DNA from 3 places in the Paenibacillus sp. FSL R10-2199 genome. Region 1 is predicted to be linked to each of the others. Evidence: predicted binding sites of a transcription regulator. Region 1 holds the regulator's gene; each other region holds the start of a gene.
The links. Region 1 encodes Rex, which represses fermentation and respiration genes when NADH is low (regulators of the CRP and FNR family bind a similar motif). Its sites were predicted from a motif close to TTGTGAAATATTTCACAA; they were not measured.
Positions count from the first base shown of each region.

Region 1 (7,315 bases):
CAGCTTAAGGTTGCTGCCGGGATTATGGGATACACCAACATTGTGGCGGGCCAGAATCTCAATCTCTTCATCGTTCAGATGAACACCATGGGCGATCAGGGACGGCCGGGTGAACATACCCAGCTTCTCCAGATGAGCGACCGGACGCAGGCCGTAATCGGCCACATTCTGCTCCACTTCATGACGCGTTTCGGACATATGCGTGTGCATCGGCAGATCCAGATCATGAGCCGCCTGGACAAACTTCATGAAAAACTCAGGAGGACAGGTGTAAGGCGCATGCGGCGAGAGCATTGCAGTAATTCTGCCGTCAGCCTTGCCATGCCAGTTCCGGGCAAAAGCAATCGCCTCCGCCAGCTTGTGATTCTGCACCTCTTCCGGGCACAGGCCAATAACACCGCGCATAAGTACAGCACGGATGCCTGACTGCTCGGTAACCTCAGCAACCCGGTCCATATGGTCATACATATCGAGGAAGGTCGTAGTGCCGCCCTTCAGCATCTCAAGAACGGACAAAGAGGTTCCCCAGTACACATCATCACCGGTGAATTTCTCTTCCATCGGCCACATTTTTTCCTGCAGCCAAGCCTGCAGTACCATATCATCGCCGTAGCCGCGCAGCAGTGACATCGCCGCATGGCCGTGGGTGTTGACGAGACCCGGCATGAACAGCAGCCGGCTGCCGTCAATAACCTCGGCATCCTCTTCAATTACAGGCTTATCTTCACCTATGTAAGTAATAAGATCATTTTCGATGGTCATATAACCGCTCAGCACCGGCTTATCGCTGCCAGGCACCAGAAAACGCCCGTTTTTAATAATGGTTTTATTGCTGCTCATCTTCAGCTTCGTCCTTTCCGTCATGCAAATAATAAGCCAGACTCTGCAGATCCGTAGTGAAATCGGCGGCATGAATCCGGATATTGGCCGGAGTCTTCAGAATGACAGGCGCAAAATTCAGGATCGCCTCAATGCCCGAATCCACCAGAATGTCAGCAACGTTCTGTGCTTCACTGTCCGGAACGGTAATAATCCCGATGCGGATGCCCTGTGCACGGATGGTATCCCCCAGCTCACTCATCGGCTGAACAGTCAACGAGTTGATCTGCTGGCCTACCTTAGGCTCATAAGCATCAAATACAGCTGTAATCTTCATCGTATCCTTCAAGTAAGCATTGTAATTCGACAAGGCGTGGCCAAGATTACCTGCACCTACCAGAGCTACATTAATCTGCTGGTCCAGCTTGAGAATATGCCTGATCTTCTCAATCAGATAAGAGACATCATAACCAATGCCTTTTCTGCCGAAATCACCAAAATAAGCCAGGTCCTTGCGGATCTGGGCGGGGTTGAGATCAAGCTTCTGTCCCAGCTCCTGAGAAGAAACTGTTGAGATTTCACGTTTTTGGAGATCGTTCAGGAAACGCAGGTACACTGGGAGTCTGCGAACGACGGCCTCCGATATTTTATCCGATTTCATGTTTTCTCCTCCTAAAAGTTTTGATAGCATATGCTGCTTGATTCAACTTCGCAAAACTCGCTTCGTAAGCATTCACTTAGGTTTGATAGCATATGCTGCTTGATAAGCCGGTTATAGGAACCGTGCTCCGGGTACTACTGCCCGTTTGGGCAGCAGCAGTGGAGCACGGGACTTCAGAACAATAATTACTTATACATAATATCAACCGGAGACGGATTATTAAACCCCGCCTTCTTCAAGCCATTCTGCAATCCGCGGAACGATCTGATCCGTCAGCATATGCTCCATCTTGGGACCGGGCAGCGAATACAGGAAATACTTCCCATAATAAGATTCGATTACCCTGGTATCATATACAATAACGATTCCGCGGTCCTGCGCGGTGCGGACCAGCCGCCCGAAGCCTTGCTTGAAGCGGATTACGGCCTGCGGGACGGACAGCTTCATGAACGGATTCTTCTTCTGTGCCTGGAGCAGCTCCGACTTCGCTTCAGCCAGCGGATGATTAGGCGGCTGGAACGGAAGTCTGACAATGGCCAGACAGGTCAAAGCTTCACCGGGAATGTCTACACCTTCCCAGAAGCTGCTCGTACCCAGCAAGACTGACGCTGTACTGTCCTGGAAACGCCGGATCAGCTTGCTCCGGCTGCCGCCTTCTACGCCTTGTCCAAGCACCGCGATATCCTGCGAAGCCAGGGCCTCCTTCAGCGGATCATAGACCTGGCGCAGCATCTTGTAGGAGGTGAAGAGCACCAGCATCCGCCCGCGGGTAGCCACGGCAGTTTCTGCCAGAGAATGGACCAGTGTATCCACAAAGCGGGCATCCCCTATGCTTCCCTTGACACTCGGGAAATCACGGGGAATGACAAGCAGTGCCTGCTCACGGTATTTGAACGGCGACGGAAGCAGGGCTGTCATCAGACGGCCCTGCTCTGCAGCCTCACCAAGACCGAGATTATCTATCATGAACTGGAATGACTTATCCACAGACAAGGTGGCCGAGGTCAGGATGATACTCTTCTTCTTGTCGAAGAACAGCTCCCTGAGCTGGGTGCTCACATCCACCGGAACGGCATACATCTGCAGCGATTTGCCGCGGTAATTGCCGCTCCCCTCCAGCCAGTAGACGATATTCTCGTCATTCAGTCCCATAAAGAAACGGATCTGCTCCCGGATGGAGGCCAGGTCCTTGAACAAACCGCCGATATCCGTCACAAGACTGTCCGAAGAGGACTGGCTGTCCGTATCACGCATCTCACTGAGCATTTTATCACCCTTGCGGATGATATCACTCAAGCTGAGATGGAGTGTATTCTCCAGAGCAGCCAGCTCCTCCCACTCTTTGGGCTTCTTGCCCGGCTGCAGGCGTGCGACAAGCTGGCCAGCTTCACCGGCTCCGGCATCGCTGCGTTCAGGCAGCAGGCCGAAGAGCTTGTCGCTAAGTGTATCCCAGGACTCCTTGACGGTAAGCAGATCCGGATAGATCCGGTCGATAACACCGCTCCATTCCGAAGCCTGCTCACTGCCGGACGACTGCAGGGTCTGGCGCAGGGCAGGCAGCTGTCCGCTCCGGCTGTCCTTGTACAGACGGGTGAGCGTATGCGCCACGGTGAAATATTTCATCTGCATTCCGAGATGTTTGCCGGCAATGTCCTCCAGATGATGCGCCTCATCAATGATGAGATGCTCGTAAGCCGGAAGCAGCTGATGCCCGGCCTTAACATCTGCGAATAACTTGGAGTGGTTAGTCACCACCACATCGGAAATCCCGGCTTCATGCTTGGCCCGGTGATAATAACATTTCCGGAACCACGGGCATGAGCGTCCCAGACAAGAATCGGTATCACTGGCTACGGTCTCCCAGAAATCACCGCCGCGCCCGCTTAAGTTCAGCTCTTCATCGTCGCCGGTCTCCGTCTGGGTCAGCCAGACCATCATCTGCGCGGCCGTAAGCGCTTCTTCCCTGGGACTTGTGAAGTCCCTTTTATTAATTCTATGTTCAAACTTACGGAGACACAAATAGTGTCCTCTTCCCTTAAAGATCGCTGCCTTGAACGGAAAGGGCACAACACTCGTCAAAAGAGGGATGTCGCGCTCACGCAGCTGATCCTGGAGGTTGATCGTATGCGTGCTGACCATGACCTTCTGATTACTGCGGACACTGTGATAAATGGCCGGAAGCAGATAGCCCAGCGATTTGCCGGTGCCGGTTCCTGCTTCAATCAGCAGATGCTTATCCTGATCAAGCGCCGTCATGACCTCCTGGATCATCAGTTCCTGGGCTTCACGGCTCTCATATTGCGGAAGGGTGTCCTTCAGACGTTTGGTTACCTCTTCCATATACTCCCCGAAGGTAATATTCTGCAGCGGGTTGTCAGATCCTTCCTCCCGAGGCGGAGCCAGCTCTGCCCAGTCGCCTACAGCAAGGGCCAGCTGCCGGTAGAAGGTCAGGTCTCCTTCCGGCTGGAAGGTCTCCATTTCGCGCTCACGCTGCAGACCATCGAAATACCAGGCCAGGTCACTGTCTTCATCGGCGAACAGCTCATTGAGCCGCTGGATGGTCAGGAGAGGCAGGCTGTCCAGCTCCTCCAGACATTTCAGCAGCACAAGCGCAGTTGCGAGGGCATCACTGTCCGCCTGATGGGGACGCTCATGCGTAAGGCCGAAATGGCTGCTCACGGACCCAAGCTGATACGTGGTCAGCGAGGGAAAGCATATTTTGAGAAAATCGATAGTATCCAGAATCCGGCCCTGAAACGGCAAATAACCGCAGCGGTCCAGCGCATTCTGCAAGAAATGAAAATCAAACGCTACATTATGTCCAACCAGCACAACATCATCGAGCAGCGGCACCAGTTCCATCATCATCTCATCAAGTTCCGGCGCATCCTGCACATCACTGTCTGTAATTCCGGTCAAGCCCGTAATAAAAGGAGGAATGGGTGCTCCGGGCTTGACATAGGAACCATACACCCGGGAGATGGACCTGTCTTCCTCTATAATGGCAAGGCCAACCTGGATGATCTCTCCCACAGATTGGGTTCCCGTAGTTTCAAAATCAAGCACGGCAAATTTCATTATAAGTTCTATTCCCTTTCACTTGAGACTCTTTATCAGCATAACAGAAGTTACGAAAAAAGGCGATGCACACCCCTGGTGAAGTAGGTTGCATCGCTTAAACGGATGAAAATTAATTATAAAAGCGAGACCAGCTGTTGTCCGAACTGAAGCTTCCCGCCCCGCTTGCGGCAAACCTCCAGGTTAATGTTCGGCTCAGGAAGAGCGGGATCATGCAGCAGAGAAAGGCTGAACAGCTCACTTGCTTCATTAAAACGTTCCTGAGAAGCTCTGATGCAGCCAAGCGCATTATAAATCATCGCCTTCAGCTTCGTTTCACGGATGAGGCCGAGCATATGATTCAGATGCCCCCAAGCCGTCTCCCCTTCACCCTCCTGCAGATAAGCCATAGCCAGATACAGCCGGGCAGCCAGACTGTCCGGGTGCCGGGCAGTGACTTCCTTGAACTGTTCGATACATTTGCGGTACATAAGCAGCTTATAATAACCCTGTCCCCTGACAAAAGCATCCATAGCAAGCTCTGGCGCTTCCTCCTCAGGGATTTCCTGCTCCGGCTGCGGCTGAAAATCTGCCTGATCGCGGAACTGGCTAAGCTTCTCGGCAAAGGCCAGCCATTCATCCATTACATCATCGCTGATCCTGTGGAGCATATTATATTTGGATAAAAGGTCGTTGCGGCGGGCACCCTCCGCAGTAGGATAGTCAGCACTGATCTCCTGCAGCATCTTGTTCATCTCAGCAAATAAATGTTGAAACACCGGACATCCCACCCTTACTGATAATGAATTCAGCTTAAGCTTGCCTGACTTCATTTTTCACAAGTCGGGGTGTCTTCATCCCTGCCATTGATTACATGGCTCAAACAGTGGGTTTTAGGCAATCGTCGCGTGAATCTCATGATCCGCCAGCTTCACCGGCTGATTGTCGGCATCTACAAATACAACGGTCGGCTTATGGTCCGCCAGCTCTTCGGATGACAGCATGGCGTAAGAAATAATGATAACGGTATCCCCCGGCTGCACGAGGCGAGCGGCTGCACCGTTCAGACAGATAACGCCGCTGCCGCGCGGGCCCGGGATTACATAGGTTTCCAGCCGGGAACCATTGTTGTTATCCACGATCTGCACTTTCTCGTTCTCCAGCAAATCCGCGGCTTCCATCAGATTCTCATCTATGGTAATGCTGCCGACATAATTCAAATTGGCTTCGGTGACGGTAGCACGGTGAATTTTGGATTTCATCATATGTCTAAACAAGAGCGTGAGCCTCCTTGGGAATAAATACATTATTGTCGATCAGGCGGGTTCTGCCGAATTTCACGGCAAGTGCCATAATCACCTCTCCGCCGGCAGCACTCAGCTTACCGCCGCCTTCCAGGCTCTCCAGATCCGGGAAAGTCAGGATTTCCGCGTAATCGATGACCGCAAGCGGGGATTCAGCAATAACTGAAACCAGCAGCGCCCGGGCCTCCTCCACCGTTCTCACCTTGCCGTTCTCCAGTGCCTGGCGGACTTCGCGCAGGGAACGGGACAACACCAGTGCCTGTCTGCGCTCTTCAGCGCTCAGATAGACATTGCGTGAGCTGAGGGCCAGTCCGTCTTCTTCCCGCACGATCGGGCAAGCGATAATTTCAACATTCATATTCAGGTCCGCCACCATCCGGCGGAGAACAGCTACCTGCTGGGCATCCTTCAATCCGAAGAAGGCATAATCCGGCTGTACAATATTGAACAGCTTGCTGACCACCGTAGTCACTCCGTCGAAGTGACCCGGACGCGAAGCTCCGCAGAGCTGTGTTGTAAGGGAAGACACCGAAACTCCCGTGCGGATCGGCTGAGGGTACATTTCCTCGACACTAGGGATATACACAATATCCGCACCCTCGCGTTCAGCAAGCGCCAGATCACGCTGCTCATCGCGGGGATAGGAAGCATAATCTTCATTAGGACCAAACTGCAGCGGATTGACAAATATACTCATCACCACTGTGCCGCTCTTCTCACCTGCTGCGCGCAGCAGGCTGGCATGGCCTTCATGCAGATAACCCATGGTAGGTACAAAACCGACCGGCCCATGGCCGCCTTGACGCATATATTCCAGCGCTTCACGCAGCTGTGCAATTGTTCTGATTACTCTCATCTTATTTCGCTCCTTTGCCGGCACCGCCGTATAGGGATTCCAGTACCGTTTCATCCGCGTTAAACACATGTTCCTCCGCCGGGAAGGAGCGGTCTTTCACTTCCCGCACATAGCTGCTGATGCCTTCACGGATCAGACTGCCGACATCGGCATAGGTTTTGACAAACCGTTTCTCCCGGTAAGGGGAGGCATAGCGCAGCACATCATGGAACACCAGCACCTGTCCGTCACAATAGCGGCCCGCACCAATGCCGATGGTCGGAATACTGATTGCCCTGGAGATGGCTGCGGCCACTTCTTCCGTCACCAGTTCAAGCACGATGCCGAAGGCTCCGGCAGCTTCAAGCGCCTTCGCTTCATCGATCAGCCGCTGTGCATCCTTGGCATCCTTGCCCTGGATCCGGTAGCCGCCGATCATATTCACCGATTGCGGAGTCAAGCCGATATGTCCGAGAACAGGCACTCCGGCGGCAACTACAGCGGATACCGCATTGCAGATTTCAAGGCCGCCTTCCATTTTAACGGCATGGGCCTGACCTTCCTGCATCAGCCTGCGCACTCCGCGCAAGGTCTCATCCACACTTCCGTGATAGGTCATAAAAGGCATATCCGCGATGA
Region 1 covers NZ_JBBOBO010000001.1:4,134,277-4,141,591, reverse strand. The annotation lists gene NYE33_RS17835 (amidohydrolase) at 1-840, opposite strand, end outside; gene NYE33_RS17830 (redox-sensing transcriptional repressor Rex) at 827-1,480, opposite strand; gene dinG (ATP-dependent DNA helicase DinG) at 1,700-4,558, opposite strand; gene NYE33_RS17820 (hypothetical protein) at 4,675-5,316, opposite strand; gene panD (aspartate 1-decarboxylase) at 5,431-5,814, opposite strand; gene panC (pantoate--beta-alanine ligase) at 5,807-6,697, opposite strand; gene panB (3-methyl-2-oxobutanoate hydroxymethyltransferase) at 6,699-7,315, opposite strand, start outside.

Region 2 (7,315 bases), 250 kb from region 1:
CGTTCGATACCCTGGTCTGCGTTCTTCACTTTGTAGCAAGCCAGAACCGGGCTCAGTTTCTCAGCGGACAACGGATATTTGGTACCTACGCCTTCAAGTTCAGCTACCAGGATCTTCGTGCCTGCAGGAACCTGAATTCCGCACATTTCAGCGATCTTCACTGCGGATTGGCCGACGATAGCCGGGTTAACCGCACATTTTTCTACGTTCATTGCGCCGCTTGTGAGCTTGGCAGCTTCTTCTTTGTTTACAAAGTAACAGCCGTTCGCAATCATTTTCTTCTTCACTTGGTCAAAAATCGCTTCTTCAATGATAACCGCTTGCTCGGAAGCACAGATCATACCATTATCAAATGTTTTGGAAAGGATAATGTCTGTCACTGCCTGATCAATGTCAGCACTCTTCTCAATGAAAGCAGGAACGTTACCAGGACCTACGCCGAGTGCCGGTTTGCCGCAGCTGTAAGCCGCTTTAACCATTGCCGATCCGCCGGTTGCCAGAATCAGTGCAACGTCAGGATTGTTCATCAGTGCGTTTGTTTTGTCCATGGTCGGAAGTTCGATCCATTGGATGAAGTTCTCAGGAGCGCCAGCCTTCACACCTGCATCATGTAGAATTTTGGCGGCTGCCGCACTACACTCTTGCGCTGATGGGTGGAATCCGAATATAATAGGGTTACGTGTCTTAGCGGAAATCAAAGCTTTAAACATCGTGGTGGATGTTGGGTTGGTTACCGGTGTGATACCCATAATGATTCCGACAGGCTCAGCAATCTTCTGGAAGTTGTCATAAGCGTTATCCTCAATAACGCCTACTGTCTTGTCGTACTTAATTCCGTGCCAGATATATTCAGTTGAGAAGATGTTCTTCGTAATTTTGTCTTCATAGACACCGCGTCCTGTTTCTTCAACGGCCAGCTTAGCCAGGTACATATGTTTGTCGAGTCCGGCCAACGCCATTGCATGAACGATTGTGTTAGTTTGCTCTTGATCCAGTCCCATGAACGCTTCATGAGCTTTCTTTGCTTTATCCACCAAAGTCTGAATATATTCTTCAGCGGTGGTTTGTTTCACTTGGGCGGCGACTTCGTTTTTAACTGCCATCTCCCTCGTCCTCCTGTCAATTTTTAGGTTGTTTTTCTCTACACATTTATCTTATCATATCCTTTTCACCTTGTATAGTGAAATCTTTCACAAAGTATAAAGTTTTTTTTGATTTGTTTTCAAAGCGCTTTCATTCGATCATATTATAGTCTATTTTCCATTTGTTGTGTGATAATTCATTTATATTTGTCCGATTTGCGAACGCCCGCCATCTAGCCTCCCCTGCTTTTCTTGAATCCAGCTCTTCAGCCTTGTTTTTCCCCCAGAATAATGGTGCTATCTGATGTTCTTCCTAATCTTCGTCAGCTCTACTCTCCTGCCGCATTCTCTTACATAGAAGTATAAATATAAATCAGAGCAAGCAAAAAGGCAGGAGACCGGGTCTCCTGCCTTAGCGTTATAAATCCTCTATCAAGCATCGTAACCACTCATTCAGCAAGTGACTATTCCACTTTGATAGTATCGAAGAATTTCTCTTGAACAGTTTTGGCGGCAGCGTCGAGCTGGGCTTTGGAATCTGTACCATCCTTAGAGAACAGCTCCTGGATTACATTGGACATGGTTGCGTAGTAATCCTGAGTATTGTATTGTGCTTCAGGCTTACCATCCAGCAGCGCCATAATTTCAGGGCTGTATTGATAAACGATGTCGTACTTGTCATAGACAGCTTTGGTCTTCTTGCCGAAGTCGGAATCAGCAGCATAGTAATCAAGGAGCGGCGGGATGTAGTATTTGCCGTCCGTTTTGCGCTGGCTGATAATCGCGTCAAGAGCTTCAAGGCCTTTGTCAGAGAAGTAATCGAAAGTAATATAGCGGAAGGCCATTTCCTGCTCGTCTTTGCTGGCGTTCGGATTGATAACCAGATAGTCACCGCCGAGTACGCCGGTATGCTTGCCGCCTTTTTCAGCAGCTGGCATCGGGTAAGTAAGTACATCTTCAGGCTTGAGTCCGCCCTGGTTGAGCGCCTGCTCGATAACACCGTCAGATCCGGCCATTACCATAGCAGTACGTCCCTGCTGGAACGCGCCGACAGCATCGCCCCAGCCAAGCGCCCAGTCCTGAGGAACTGCTTTGGCTTCCCATCTCAGCTTCTTATAGAAATCCAGCGCCTTCACACCGGCATCCGAATTGAATGTAGCCACAACCTTACCGCCTTCAATCTTCTGGATTTCACCGCCTGCTTCGAACAGGAAGTTGGTCCAATTCCAGCCTGCTTCGTTGCCTTTACCCATTGGAGCAATACCGGAGATCCCCTTCTTGGTATCCGCTACCCCTTTGGCGGTATTCAGCATATCATCCCAGGTCCAGTCCATTGGAGGGACGGCTACACCTTTTTCATCCAGCATCTTTTTATTAATCATCGTTGTAGTGACATAACCCTTTTGCGTTACGCCATACACTTTGCCGTCAATAATGAACTGGTTCTGCAGGACAGGGTTAATCTGATCCTTGAATTCATAGTTGTTCCACAGATCCGTAACATCAGCGACCCAGCCCTTCTCGACCAGGAATTTCGCTTCAGTTGCATAGGTGTTGAAGAAGGTAGGAGCTTCATTCGCTGCCATCTTCACCCCGATTTCGCTTACATTGTACTGCCAGTCATCCTTGACAATCTCTACATTCGGATAGACCTCCTGGAACCGCTTGATCTTGTCATCCTCCTGTGCTCTTACCTCGGTAAGGTCAGGGGTAGGATAGTGAATTTTGATCGTTACTTTTCTCTGGGTGATATCATCTACCGGTGCCTCTGTCGGAGCAGCGGTCTCCTCTGCTGCATTAGTAGCTGCTGGTGCAGGCGTCGCCTCTCCTCCATTTGCCGCCGGTTTGTTCCCGTTATTATTGCCGCCGCAAGCGGACAATAACGATCCCGTCACCAGGAGACATGCTAATACGCTGGAAAATTTACGCATTGAAACTCCCCTTTTCAATTCATAATTAGCTTACAAATTCATCATAAAAGAGAAACCGTTTACAAACGAGGTGTATTTATATTCCTTTCATGTGCAGGTTTACGATCCGTATCCTCCTGCAGCATAATTTTGATCACCCTTTGACAGCCGACAGGGAAACGCCGCGCATAATGAACTTCTGGAAAACAAGGAAGACCAGGATCGGCGGTAAAGACACAAGGAACAGAATGGCAAATTTGATGTTCGTATTCAGTGCTTTTACATTAATAACGTATTTATAGATCGCTGTGGCGAGTGTGTACTTATCCTCACTGTGCATGACTAGCGAAGGCCAGAACCAGTCATTCCAGGCTGTGGAGAAGATAAAGATTGCCAGTGTCGCAAAAATCGGAATCGACAGCGGAACGGCAATGGTGAAGAAGCTTCTCGGCTCCGAGGCCCCGTCAATCCGTGCGGCTTCAAGAATCTCCGGATGAATCCCGTCGAAGAAGTTCTTAAGCAGCAGGAAGAAGAAGGTATTCGCACCAGCCGGCAGCCAGAAAGCAGCATACTGGTTCAGCAGCCCGAGTTCCTTGAGATTGACAAAGTTCGGGATCATATAGCTTGTGGCCGGAATAAACAGCGTCATCAGGAAGAAGAAATAGAAGGCCTTGCGGTAAGGCACATTCATCCGCGAGATGCTGAAGGAAGCCAGGCCCAGTACAACCAGGGTAGCTACCATGTTCCCGACAAAGATGTACAGCGTGTTCCGCAGGAACATCGGCAGATTGATATAATCCAGTGCATCCTTAAGGTTGCTGAAATGCCACTCCTGCGGGAAAAAATGCGGCGGGAATGAGTTAACCTCAACATTGGACTTAAGTCCGTTGAACATGGTCATCAAAATAGGATATAGCATGCTAAAAATCATTAACAGAATAAAAAACACCATGATTCCGTATACGATTTTGTTGCCGGTCTTCTTAAGATCATGTTCGGAGAGAATCCCTCTGTCTGCGCTCTTCATCCTAGTTGTCCTCCTTGTTAAGCTTGAACTGTAAGATGCCCAAACCGCCCAGAACAACAAACATCAGCATTCCCAGCGCAGTCGCCGTACCATAATCCAGTCTTGTAAAAGCATATTTCACAATGAGCAGCGCATAGGTCAGCGTAGCATTGTTCGGTCCTCCGTCAAGCAGGGCCATCTGCGACTGGTACCCTTGAGAGGTAGCAATGATCTGCAGAATCAGCATGAGCAGAATCAGATTGCGCAGCGACGGCAGCGTAATATGGCGGATGCGGGCCCAGACTCCGGCTCCATCAATCTCAGCGGCTTCATACCAGTCCCGGGGAATACTGAGCACCGCAGCGAGATAGATCAGCATCCCCGAGCCGAATTGCTGCCAGGTCTCCATGAAGACAAGCGAGATCATCGACCACCTGGTATCCGTCAGGAAAGCGATCTGATCTGCCCCCGTGCTGCCAATCAGGGCATTAATCGGCCCGACTGGATCATACAGCCATCTCCATAGTCCGTACAAGACAACCGCTGGCATTACATAAGGCAAATACGCCGCTACGCGTACGAATCCGCCGAATTTCCTCAGCTCGGAGATCGCAATTGCAAAAGCAATCGGTACCCAGAAGCCGATCACAAGGCAGAGCAGCATGTAATACAGGGTATTCTTCACAGCAATCAGCACATCCGGGTCCGTAAGCGCTCTGGCATAATTGTCCATGCCTACGAATGTATTTCCTTTGACGAAATCGACCGTGTAGAAGCTGTACAGGAATCCTTTGAAGATAGGCACCCACATAAACATAATAAAGATGATGATCGCGGGGACGAGGAACATAAAGCCCCAAAAATTCTTTTTCCAGCGGTTCTGTTTATACGGCTTGCTCTCGAGCTCCGCTGGCAGGTGATCATGTAACGCAGCAGACTGGTTCATTCTGGCTCCCTCATTCCTTTCGTCTTTCAGCACTTTCGCAAAGTGCTTCCTACCTTAATTGTAGAAAATGAGGGGGAGGCTGAACATGTCTATATCTATGGCAATCGTAAGCGTTCTTACTTCTTCAGTTCACTGGGGCTGATTCCGTAGTATTTTTTGAAAATCTTGCTGAAATGCTCCGGCGACTCATATCCCACCCGCTCGGCAATCTCATACCGGCGCAGATCGGTATTCAGAATCATCTCCCGGCTGTCCTCCATCCGCAGCTTGATCACATATTCCCAAAGGTTATGACCTGTATTTTTCTTAAACAGGTAACTCAGATAGTTGGGGCTGACATGGTTCTTCTTGGCAACCTCATGGATCGTTAAGCCCTTCTGGGCGTAATTCCCGTCAATATACTCCTTGGCCTTCTGCACAATCAGATTGCTGTGCGTATGCAGCTCCTCGGGTGACGGATCAGCGGCATAATTGTTCCAGTTGAAATCGCCATAGTAGAACACATAGTGGTCGGCATGCTCTTTGTTCCATAGAATAGCCTTCGAAGCCTGGCGGTTCAGCACATCCATGAAGCTAATCCCCTTCAGAATCTGGCTGATGCCGATTACAGCATTCAGATGCAGATAGCGGTGGATATTGAAATGCAGACTGCGCCCGAGCACATCAAGCCGTCCTACCTGGCCGGTGGCCGATTCCTCGTAGCTCTTCTCATCCCACTGGATAATCACTGTAATCTCCTGGTCCGGTGAATAGAAGGCTGTAGAGTTCCACTCCTGATCGAGCAGCTCCTTGGCAATATTCAGGGCGGCATAACGCAGCAGACTGCGGTCACGGGAAGTATATTTCTGCTCACGCCGTTCTTCCGGCATGGGGAGCTTGATTTTGATGACGGCAAAAAATGGTCCCTGCAGCTTCAGCTCATCCAGCTTACGCAGCTCCTCCTCCCTCCCCAGCACTGAAGCGGTTTCGGCAAGCAGCGTATTCAGCAGTTCGCTATACTCCGGTAGAGGCTCCTCCAGGCGGAAGCTTTCACTGATCCCGTCCATGTAGGTGGCCAGCTCCGGTGACGGCTTATCCATCTTGAGGACTACACTGCGCACCGAATCAAGGAATTGCTCACTGTTCAGCGGCTTGATCAGATAATCCTTGGCTCCCAGCCGGACGGCCATCTGGGCATACTGAAAGGTCTCATGCGCAGAGATGACGATCGTCTGCACCCAGGGTTTGGCCATTTTGGCATGCTGCATCAGCTCGATGCCGCTCATCGCTCCCATCTGAATATCCGTAACGAGCAGATCAATCTCTTCCATCCGGATACAATCCAGTGCCTCAAATCCGCTGTTCGCGGTATAAATATGGTCAATATCAAGGCCTGAAGCGGCCAGCAGACTGCTTAGCCCTTTACAAATAAGCGGCTCATCATCAACAACCAGTATATTGAACACCTTGATCTCTCCTCTACTCTATAGTCTCTGATTTCGGAAGCGTCACTGTCACCACGGTTCCTCCGCCGGTACGCGGTCCGTAGCTGATCCCGTAATCCTGGCCGAAATGCAGATGCACACGCTGATTGATATTGCGTATTCCATATCCGCTGGCCGGGTTGGGGCTTTCATCATTCAGTACATAGTCGATTGCCTTATAATCGACCTGCTTATAGCCGTTATCCTCAATGGTAATCAGAATCCTGTCATTCTGCAGAACGGAGGTGATGATGATTTCGCCGTCCTCATCCATATTTTTGACACCGTGAATAATGGCATTTTCGATTAACGGCTGCAGGGTGATCTTGGGAATCAGATTGCTTTTGGTTTCAGGGGCAATATTCCAGATGACGGCGAACACATAGTCATACCGGTGCTGCTGCAGCTTGATATAGGCACTGGCATGCTCCAGCTCCTCCTCAAGCGTGATCAGTTCCCGGCCCCGGCTTAAGCTGATCTTCATCAGCTTGGATAATTCCTTGATCATTTCCGCGGATTCCACATTGCCCTCCAGCGAGCTTTTCCAATAAATACTCTCCAGGGTGTTGTACAGTAAATGCGGATTGATCTGCTGATAGAGCAGCTGCAGCTGGGCTTCCTTCTGCTTGATCTCCATCTGGTATTTGTACATAATCAGGCTGTTGAGCCTGCGGGCCATATCATAGGTGGAAGCGATCAGCACACTGACCTCATCATTGCTGCCTCTCCGGGGAGTCTCGGGAACGCGGTTGCCAGGCTCATACTTGCGCACAAAAAAAGCCAGCTTCTGCAAAGGAGTCATCAGCGAACGCCAGAAGTAGGTGATAATGATCAGCCCAAACAGCGCGTAAGCAACGGTTATGTATTGAATGACACGTTTCATTTCGTTCTGCTGCTGCAGCAGCGCC
Region 2 covers NZ_JBBOBO010000001.1:3,882,861-3,890,175, reverse strand. The annotation lists gene adhE (bifunctional acetaldehyde-CoA/alcohol dehydrogenase) at 1-1,103, opposite strand, end outside; gene NYE33_RS16605 (ABC transporter substrate-binding protein) at 1,547-3,013, opposite strand; gene NYE33_RS16600 (carbohydrate ABC transporter permease) at 3,147-4,019, opposite strand; gene NYE33_RS16595 (carbohydrate ABC transporter permease) at 4,021-4,944, opposite strand; gene NYE33_RS16590 (response regulator) at 5,061-6,389, opposite strand; gene NYE33_RS16585 (cache domain-containing sensor histidine kinase) at 6,403-7,315, opposite strand, start outside.
Region 2: a site for Rex is predicted at 1,179-1,196, ahead of adhE (bifunctional acetaldehyde-CoA/alcohol dehydrogenase). Genes of this name have one in related genera too.

Region 3 (7,315 bases), 240 kb from region 1:
AACGCCAGACTCCGGTAGCGATCGAAGTGTTCTCGGAAGTTGAACCGGATCCATCGACAACTACTGTAGAAAAAGGCGCTGCAATGATGAACAGATTCCAGCCGGACTGCATCATCGCACTCGGCGGCGGTTCCCCAATGGATGCTGCAAAAGGAATGTGGTTGTTCTACGAACACCCGGATGCAGACTTCAACGGCCTGAAACAGAAGTTCATGGATATCCGCAAACGGGTATACAAATTCCCTAAGCTCGGCAACAAAGCGAAATTCGTTGCGATTCCAACAACTTCCGGTACAGGTTCTGAAGTAACTTCGTTCGCAGTTATCACAGACAAGACAACTGGCAATAATACTAAGTATCCGCTTGCTGATTATGAGCTGACTCCAGACGTAGCTATTATTGATCCGGAGTTTGTATACAGCTTGCCGAAAACTGCTGTTGCCGATACAGGTATGGATGTATTGACACATGCAATTGAAGCTTATGTATCTGTAATGGCCAGTGACTATTCCGATGGTCTGGCAATCAAAGCCATTCAACTGGTATTCCAGTGGCTGGAGAAATCCGCACTGCAAGGCGACAAGCTTGCCCGCGAAAAAATGCACAACGCTTCGACTCTGGCAGGTATGGCTTTCGCTAATGCATTCCTGGGTATCAACCACAGCTTGGCGCACAAATGGGGCGGACAGTATCACACAGCACATGGCCGTACCAATGCCATCCTGATGCCGCATGTTATCCGTTACAATGCCAAGAAACCTACGAAGTTCGCTTCGTTCCCTAAATATTCGCACTTTGTAGCTGACGAACGGTATGCTGAAATTGCCCGTATCCTGGGATTGCCAGCACGCACTACCGAAGAAGGCGTAACCAGCCTGATCAATGCAATCCGCGACATGAACAAAAAACTCGGTATCGAAGAATCCTTCTCGGCTCTTGGCTTTGATCCTAAGGACTTCGAATCCCGTGTAGATTACCTGGCTGACCGTGCATTTGAAGACCAATGTACAACTGCCAATCCAAAAATGCCGCTGGTATCTGAACTTGCTGATGTATACCGCAACGCATTCTACGGAAGATTCGACAACTAATCTAAGATTGTCTGGCAAAGAATAAGGTTAAAGGTTAATATGGAACTGGATGGAAGTGACAAATATCACCGAAAGAGTGATATTTGTCACAGTTCTTTTTCAGAAAATAAACTAAAATGTTTATATAAACAACGATCCCAGTTATGAAGCCGCGATTGTGAATTTTATAACAACCAATAGCTATGGGATCACGAGACACGGGATTAACCTTCAAGCCCGCGATCTCTACAAATATACTAAATATAAATGGAGGGATTTAGCATGTCGGTGATTGAAAGAGAAGTACAAGAGGTTAAGTCGGGTTGGAGAAGTTTTACTAAGGGTACATGGGCTAAGAAGGTTGACGTTAATAACTTTATTGCCAAGAACATCAAGCCTTATGAAGGAAATGAAGAATTCCTGGTAGGTCCTACCAGCAACACCACTGAACTGTGGAAGATTATCTCCCAGCTTAGCAAGGAAGAAAGAGAAAGAGGCGGCGTATGGGATGTATCCCTCGATACTGTCTCCACGATCACTTCCCACAATCCAGGCTACATCGACAAGGACAAGGAACAAATTGTCGGCGTTCAGACTGATGCTCCTTTCAGACGTTCCATTCAACCGTTCGGCGGTATCAAAATGATGATCGACGCTACTAAAGCTTATGGCTTCGAGCTTCCGCAAAATATCGTTGACATGTTCACGAACATCCGCAAAACGCATAACCAAGGCGTATTTGATGCATATACACCAGACATGAGAGCTGTGCGTAAATCCGGCGTAATTACAGGTCTTCCTGATGCTTATGGCCGCGGACGTATCATCGGCGACTATCGCCGTATTGCCCTGTATGGTATTGATTTCCTGATTAAAGACAAGAAGCAACAATTGACTGAGCTTGAAGTGGATTCCATGACAGAAGAAGTGATTCGTCTGCGTGAAGAGCTGTCCGAGCAAATGCGTGCTCTGGGCGAACTGAAACAAATGGCTGCTGCTCATGGTCTTGATATCTCCAAACCAGCTAATAACTTCAAAGAAGCTACTCAATGGGTATACTTCGGTTATCTGGCTGCAGTTAAAGAGCAAAATGGTGCGGCAATGTCCCTCGGACGCGTATCCTCTTTCCTTGATATCTATGTACAACGTGATTTCGAAGAAGGTACTCTTACTGAAGAGCAAGCACAAGAAATCGTTGACCATTTCGTAATGAAACTGCGTATCGTGAAATTCCTGCGTACGCCTGACTATAATGATCTGTTCTCCGGCGACCCTACTTGGGTAACTGAATCCATCGGTGGTATGGCTGAAGACGGAACAACACGCGTAACTAAGAACAGCTTCCGTTTCCTGCATACCCTGTACAACCTGGGTCCTGCACCAGAGCCGAACCTGACCGTACTGTGGTCCGAAAAGCTGCCTGAAGGCTTCAAAAAATATTGTGCTAAGGTTTCCATCGAAACCAGTGCGATCCAATATGAGAACGATGATGTAATGCGTCCATACTGGGGTGAAGATTACGCAATTGCCTGCTGCGTATCCCCAATGCGTATCGGTAAACAAATGCAGTTCTTCGGTGCCCGTGCCAACCTGGCAAAAGCCCTGTTGTATGCAATCAACGGCGGTAAGGATGAAAAATCCGGCGCTCAGGTAGGTCCTGAATATCCGGCGATCACTTCCGAATACCTTGATTACGACGAAGTAATGAAACGCTTCAAACCAATGATGGAATGGCTGGCTAAGACTTATGTCAACACGCTGAACATCATTCACTACATGCATGACAAATATTCTTACGAACGTATCGAAATGGCACTGCATGACCGCGACATTCTGCGTACTATGGCTTGCGGTATTGCCGGTCTGTCCGTTGCTGCCGACTCCCTGAGCGCAATTAAATACGCTAAGGTTAAACCGATCCGCAACGAAGAAGGTATTGCTATCGACTTCGAAACTGAAGGTGAATTCCCTTGCTACGGTAACAACGACGACGCTGTTGACAACATCGCGGTTGAACTGGTTGAAACCTTCATGAGCATGATCCGTAAAAACAAAACTTACCGTGATGCTGTACCGACTCAATCGGTATTGACTATCACTTCGAACGTTGTTTATGGTAAGAAGACTGGTACTACTCCTGATGGACGTAAAAAAGGCGAACCGTTCGCACCTGGTGCTAACCCAATGCACGGACGCGACAAGAAGGGTGCACTTGCTTCCCTGAACTCTGTTGCTAAACTGCCTTACTCCGATGCACAGGATGGTATCTCCAACACATTCTCAATCGTTCCTAAGGCTCTGGGTAAAGACGAAGAATCCCGTAAGTCCAACCTGGTATTCATGATGGACGGATACTTCCACAACAACGCTCAGCACTTGAATGTTAACGTATTTAACCGTGAGCAGCTGATTGATGCAATGGATCACCCTGAGAACTACCCACAATTGACCATTCGCGTATCCGGCTATGCAGTTAACTTCATCAAGCTGACCCGCGAACAACAGTTGGATGTTATCAACCGTACGTTCCACGATTCCATGTAAGATTTGTTCTTACAGATCAAGAATTAAAATAAATCAAAGAGCTGCCGCCCTTGCAAGAGGGCGGTACACTCTTGTTTAAAAGTAATTAAAATTTTAAGCTTTTTGAAAGGATGACATCTCATGCTTAAAGGACATATCCACTCCTTAGAAACTTTTGGAACGGTGGATGGCCCGGGTATCCGCTTCGTGCTTTTTATGCAGGGCTGCCTACTTAAGTGTCAGTATTGCCACAACCCGGATACCTGGGGATTGAATGAAGGCAAGGAAATGACCGTTGAAGAAGTGCTGGCGGAAATTGAACCTTACCTGAATTATTATAAAACATCCGGCGGCGGTCTTACCGTATCCGGCGGGGAACCCACGCTGCAGGCGCATTTCGTCAAACAGCTGTTCACCGAAGTGAAGAAACGCTGGAATTTGCATACTACGCTTGATACTAACGGCTATAATGATGGTTCGAAAATCAGCGACTTGCTGGATGTTACCGATCTTGTACTGCTGGATCTGAAGCATATCGATGATGAAGCTCATATTAAGCTGACTGGCAAATCCAACGACCGTACCTTAAAGCTTGCCCGCTGGTTGTCAGATAATAACCGTAAAATGTGGATTCGCCACGTATACGTTCCCGGCATTCATAATAAGGAAGAGGATCTGCAGAATCTCGGCCGGTTCATTGGCACCCTTAATGGAGTAGAGAAGTTCGAAATCCTGCCTTATCATGTAATGGGGATTTATAAATGGAAAGAGCTTGGCCGTCCCTACGAGCTTGAAGGGGTGGAGTCACCGGACGAAGAAGAAGTGCAGCGTGCATACCGGCTGATTGAAGAGGGCCGTAAACAGTCTGCTCTGGTATAAATTCATACACAATATATAACGTAAGCGGAGCTTCCAATCTGAGGAGTTTCGCTTTTTTGATGTACGGTGAAATGAGTTCAACATACATAGTAAAGTGTGAAATTGATGAAAATGCAAATTGTATGTATAAGTAATCTGACGCAAGAAAATAGAAAAATACCTCTTTTCAAGTTGTCGTGTAATGAAATATAACTCATTTATGTCACTAAATACAACTGAATTCGCTTACATTAGAGTATTTTATCCCTATTGTAGATGAATCTTAACCTTACGATTACAATCAGGGTTTTCTATAATAAGAGTTGTAAGGGAAACAATTAAATAGGGAGGGTCACCCGTAATGAGAAAAAGCTTAACTATGCTGTTGTCCCTGATGTTCGTTACCTCAGCGCTGCTGACAGGTTGTGGAGGCAACAATAACAATGCTGCTGCAACGGAAGAACCGGCTGCAACGAATGAGGCCGCTGCAACCAATGCTGCCGCAACCGAAGAACCGGTTAGTGCTGAACCTTTTGAAATGACGGTCCGTCATACTCAGGTAGGTGCAGATAAACAGAAACGTCTGGCGATCCTGGAGGATGTAGTCGGCAAGGTACAGGAAGAAGTACCGGGACTAACCTTCAAGCTGGATGGAGTAGATTCGGATGTAAACCGTAAAGAGAAGCTGCGCGGGGAAATGGCGGCCGGTAATCCGCCGGAGATCTTCGACCTGTTCGGCAGTCCGGATTCCAAGATCTATGCCAAAGAAGGTAAGCTGCTCGATCTGACCCCGATCCTAGATGAACTAGGCATTAAAGACAAATTCTCCAATCTGGATCCATTTACTTACGAAGGAAAAATCTACGGCCTGCCAATCGGCGGCTCAGGTGAAGGGTTCTTCTACAATAAAGAATACTATGACAGCAAGGGCTGGAAGGCTCCGGCCACCTTCGCTGAGCTGGAACAGCAGCTGGCTGATATCAAAGCAGACGGCAAAGTGCCGCTTGCCGGTGCTTCCAAGGCTGGCTGGGTACCACTCATGCTCGCCAACCATCTCTGGTCACGTTATGCCGGACCGGATGTTACAGCGAAGTTCGCTACTGGCGAAGCTAAGTGGAATGATCCTAATGTAGTCAAAGGCTTTGCGAAATACAAGGAATGGGTAGACAAAGGCTACTTCAAGAAAGGCGAGCTCGGCTTCGAGTATGCTGAATATACAACCCAGTTCACCAGTGGTGAAGCGATCCTGATGTATGACGGCACATGGAAGTCCTCTGTATTCAAAGCCGGACAATCCGGTGAAGGTCTGATCGGTAAAGTCGGTTTCTTCAACATTCCGGCGGTAGACGGCGGAGTGGGTGATCAGACGGCACTCATGCGTGATGTGAACAACGGCTATGGCTTCTCGGCATCTGCAGGTGAAGATGAACGTCAACTCGCTGCAGTGAAATCATTCATTAAGAATATGTTCAATGAAGAAATGCAGCTGCGCGGTCTGGTGGAAGATGGCGTGCTGCCGGCTATGAAGATTGATCAGGCGGTACTGACTGAGAATATCACCGATGATCTGATGAGTGAGATTGTAGCAGTACTCAACAGCTCCCAGTCCTCCTTCCCGGCATTTGACTCTCTGGTGCAGGCAGATGTGACTACCGAGATCAGTAATATCCAGATTCAAAGCCTGATTGGCGGACAGACCACTCCTGAGAAGATGGGCGATGCGCTGCAGAAAATTCAGGAAGAAGCCAACGCAGCAGTAGAATAAGAGGCGGTAAATTGAATGTACCCTGGTGCTTGCTCCAGGGTGCATTTTTAAAGTGAGAGATGTCTAAGCAATTTGGAGGTAGTCATGAATAAGGCACTAAGAAATCCTCTGGTGTTCATTCTGTTCGTTATACCGGCACTGGTTCTGTTCATTATGTTCTTCATTTACCCCATTTTCAGTTCACTCTACTATAGCTTCACCAGCTGGAACGGTGTATCCGATACAGTGAAATACGCCGGACTGGACAACTTCAAAAAAGCCCTGGGGGATGAACGCTTCTGGGTTTCTGTTAAAAATAACGGCTGGTTCATTCTGTTCTCCGTATGCATTCAGGTGCCGCTGATTGTCTTCTTCTCCTTATTAATCGCTAATGTGAAGAAGCTGAAGGGCCTTTACAAGACAGCAGTATTCATGCCATCCATTATGTCTACTGCAGTTATCGGTATTCTGTGGGGCTTCATTTATGAGCCGAATATCGGCTTGTTCAACAAAGTGCTCGGCCTTGTCGGCATTGAGCCTGTCTACTGGCTATCAGATGAGCGGTTCGCCATGCTGTCAATTCTTATAACGAATGCCTGGCAATGGACCGGATTCTACATTGTAATGGTGCTGGCGGCCATTCTCTCCATCCCCGGTGAACTGGATGAGGCTGCGGCCATCGACGGCGCTACGGGCTTCCAGCGCGCTACACGCATCACTTTGCCGCTGATTGTACCCATTATCTCGGTAGTAATCATGCTCTCTATTGCCGGAGCGATGAAGGCCGCAGATATCGTCATTGTTATGACCAAAGGCGGCCCGGCAGGTTCAACTGAGGTTATGGCCACCTATATGATTAAATATGCGATCACCAATTTCAAATATGGGTACGGCAATACCATTGCAATTCTGATCTTTATGTTCACGCTCGTGGTTACAGCTCTCTATCAGCTGCTGTTTGCCCGTCGTAATGAAAGGATTGAATACTGATGCCGCGCCTCAAGAAAAGCTTACCTCACGTTGCCCTGCTGGGATACCTGATCGTTGTACTCTTTCCGTTTCTCTTTGTCCTGTTCTCCTCGGTGAAGAAGGATAACAATGCGATCGCCCTGAATCCGTT
Region 3 covers NZ_JBBOBO010000001.1:3,890,604-3,897,918, forward strand. The annotation lists gene adhE (bifunctional acetaldehyde-CoA/alcohol dehydrogenase) at 1-1,091, shown strand, start outside; gene pflB (formate C-acetyltransferase) at 1,353-3,614, shown strand; gene pflA (pyruvate formate-lyase-activating protein) at 3,735-4,472, shown strand; gene NYE33_RS16625 (ABC transporter substrate-binding protein) at 4,813-6,216, shown strand; gene NYE33_RS16630 (carbohydrate ABC transporter permease) at 6,301-7,185, shown strand; gene NYE33_RS16635 (carbohydrate ABC transporter permease) at 7,185-7,315, shown strand, end outside.
Region 3: a site for Rex is predicted at 1,247-1,264, ahead of pflB (formate C-acetyltransferase). Genes of this name have one in related genera too.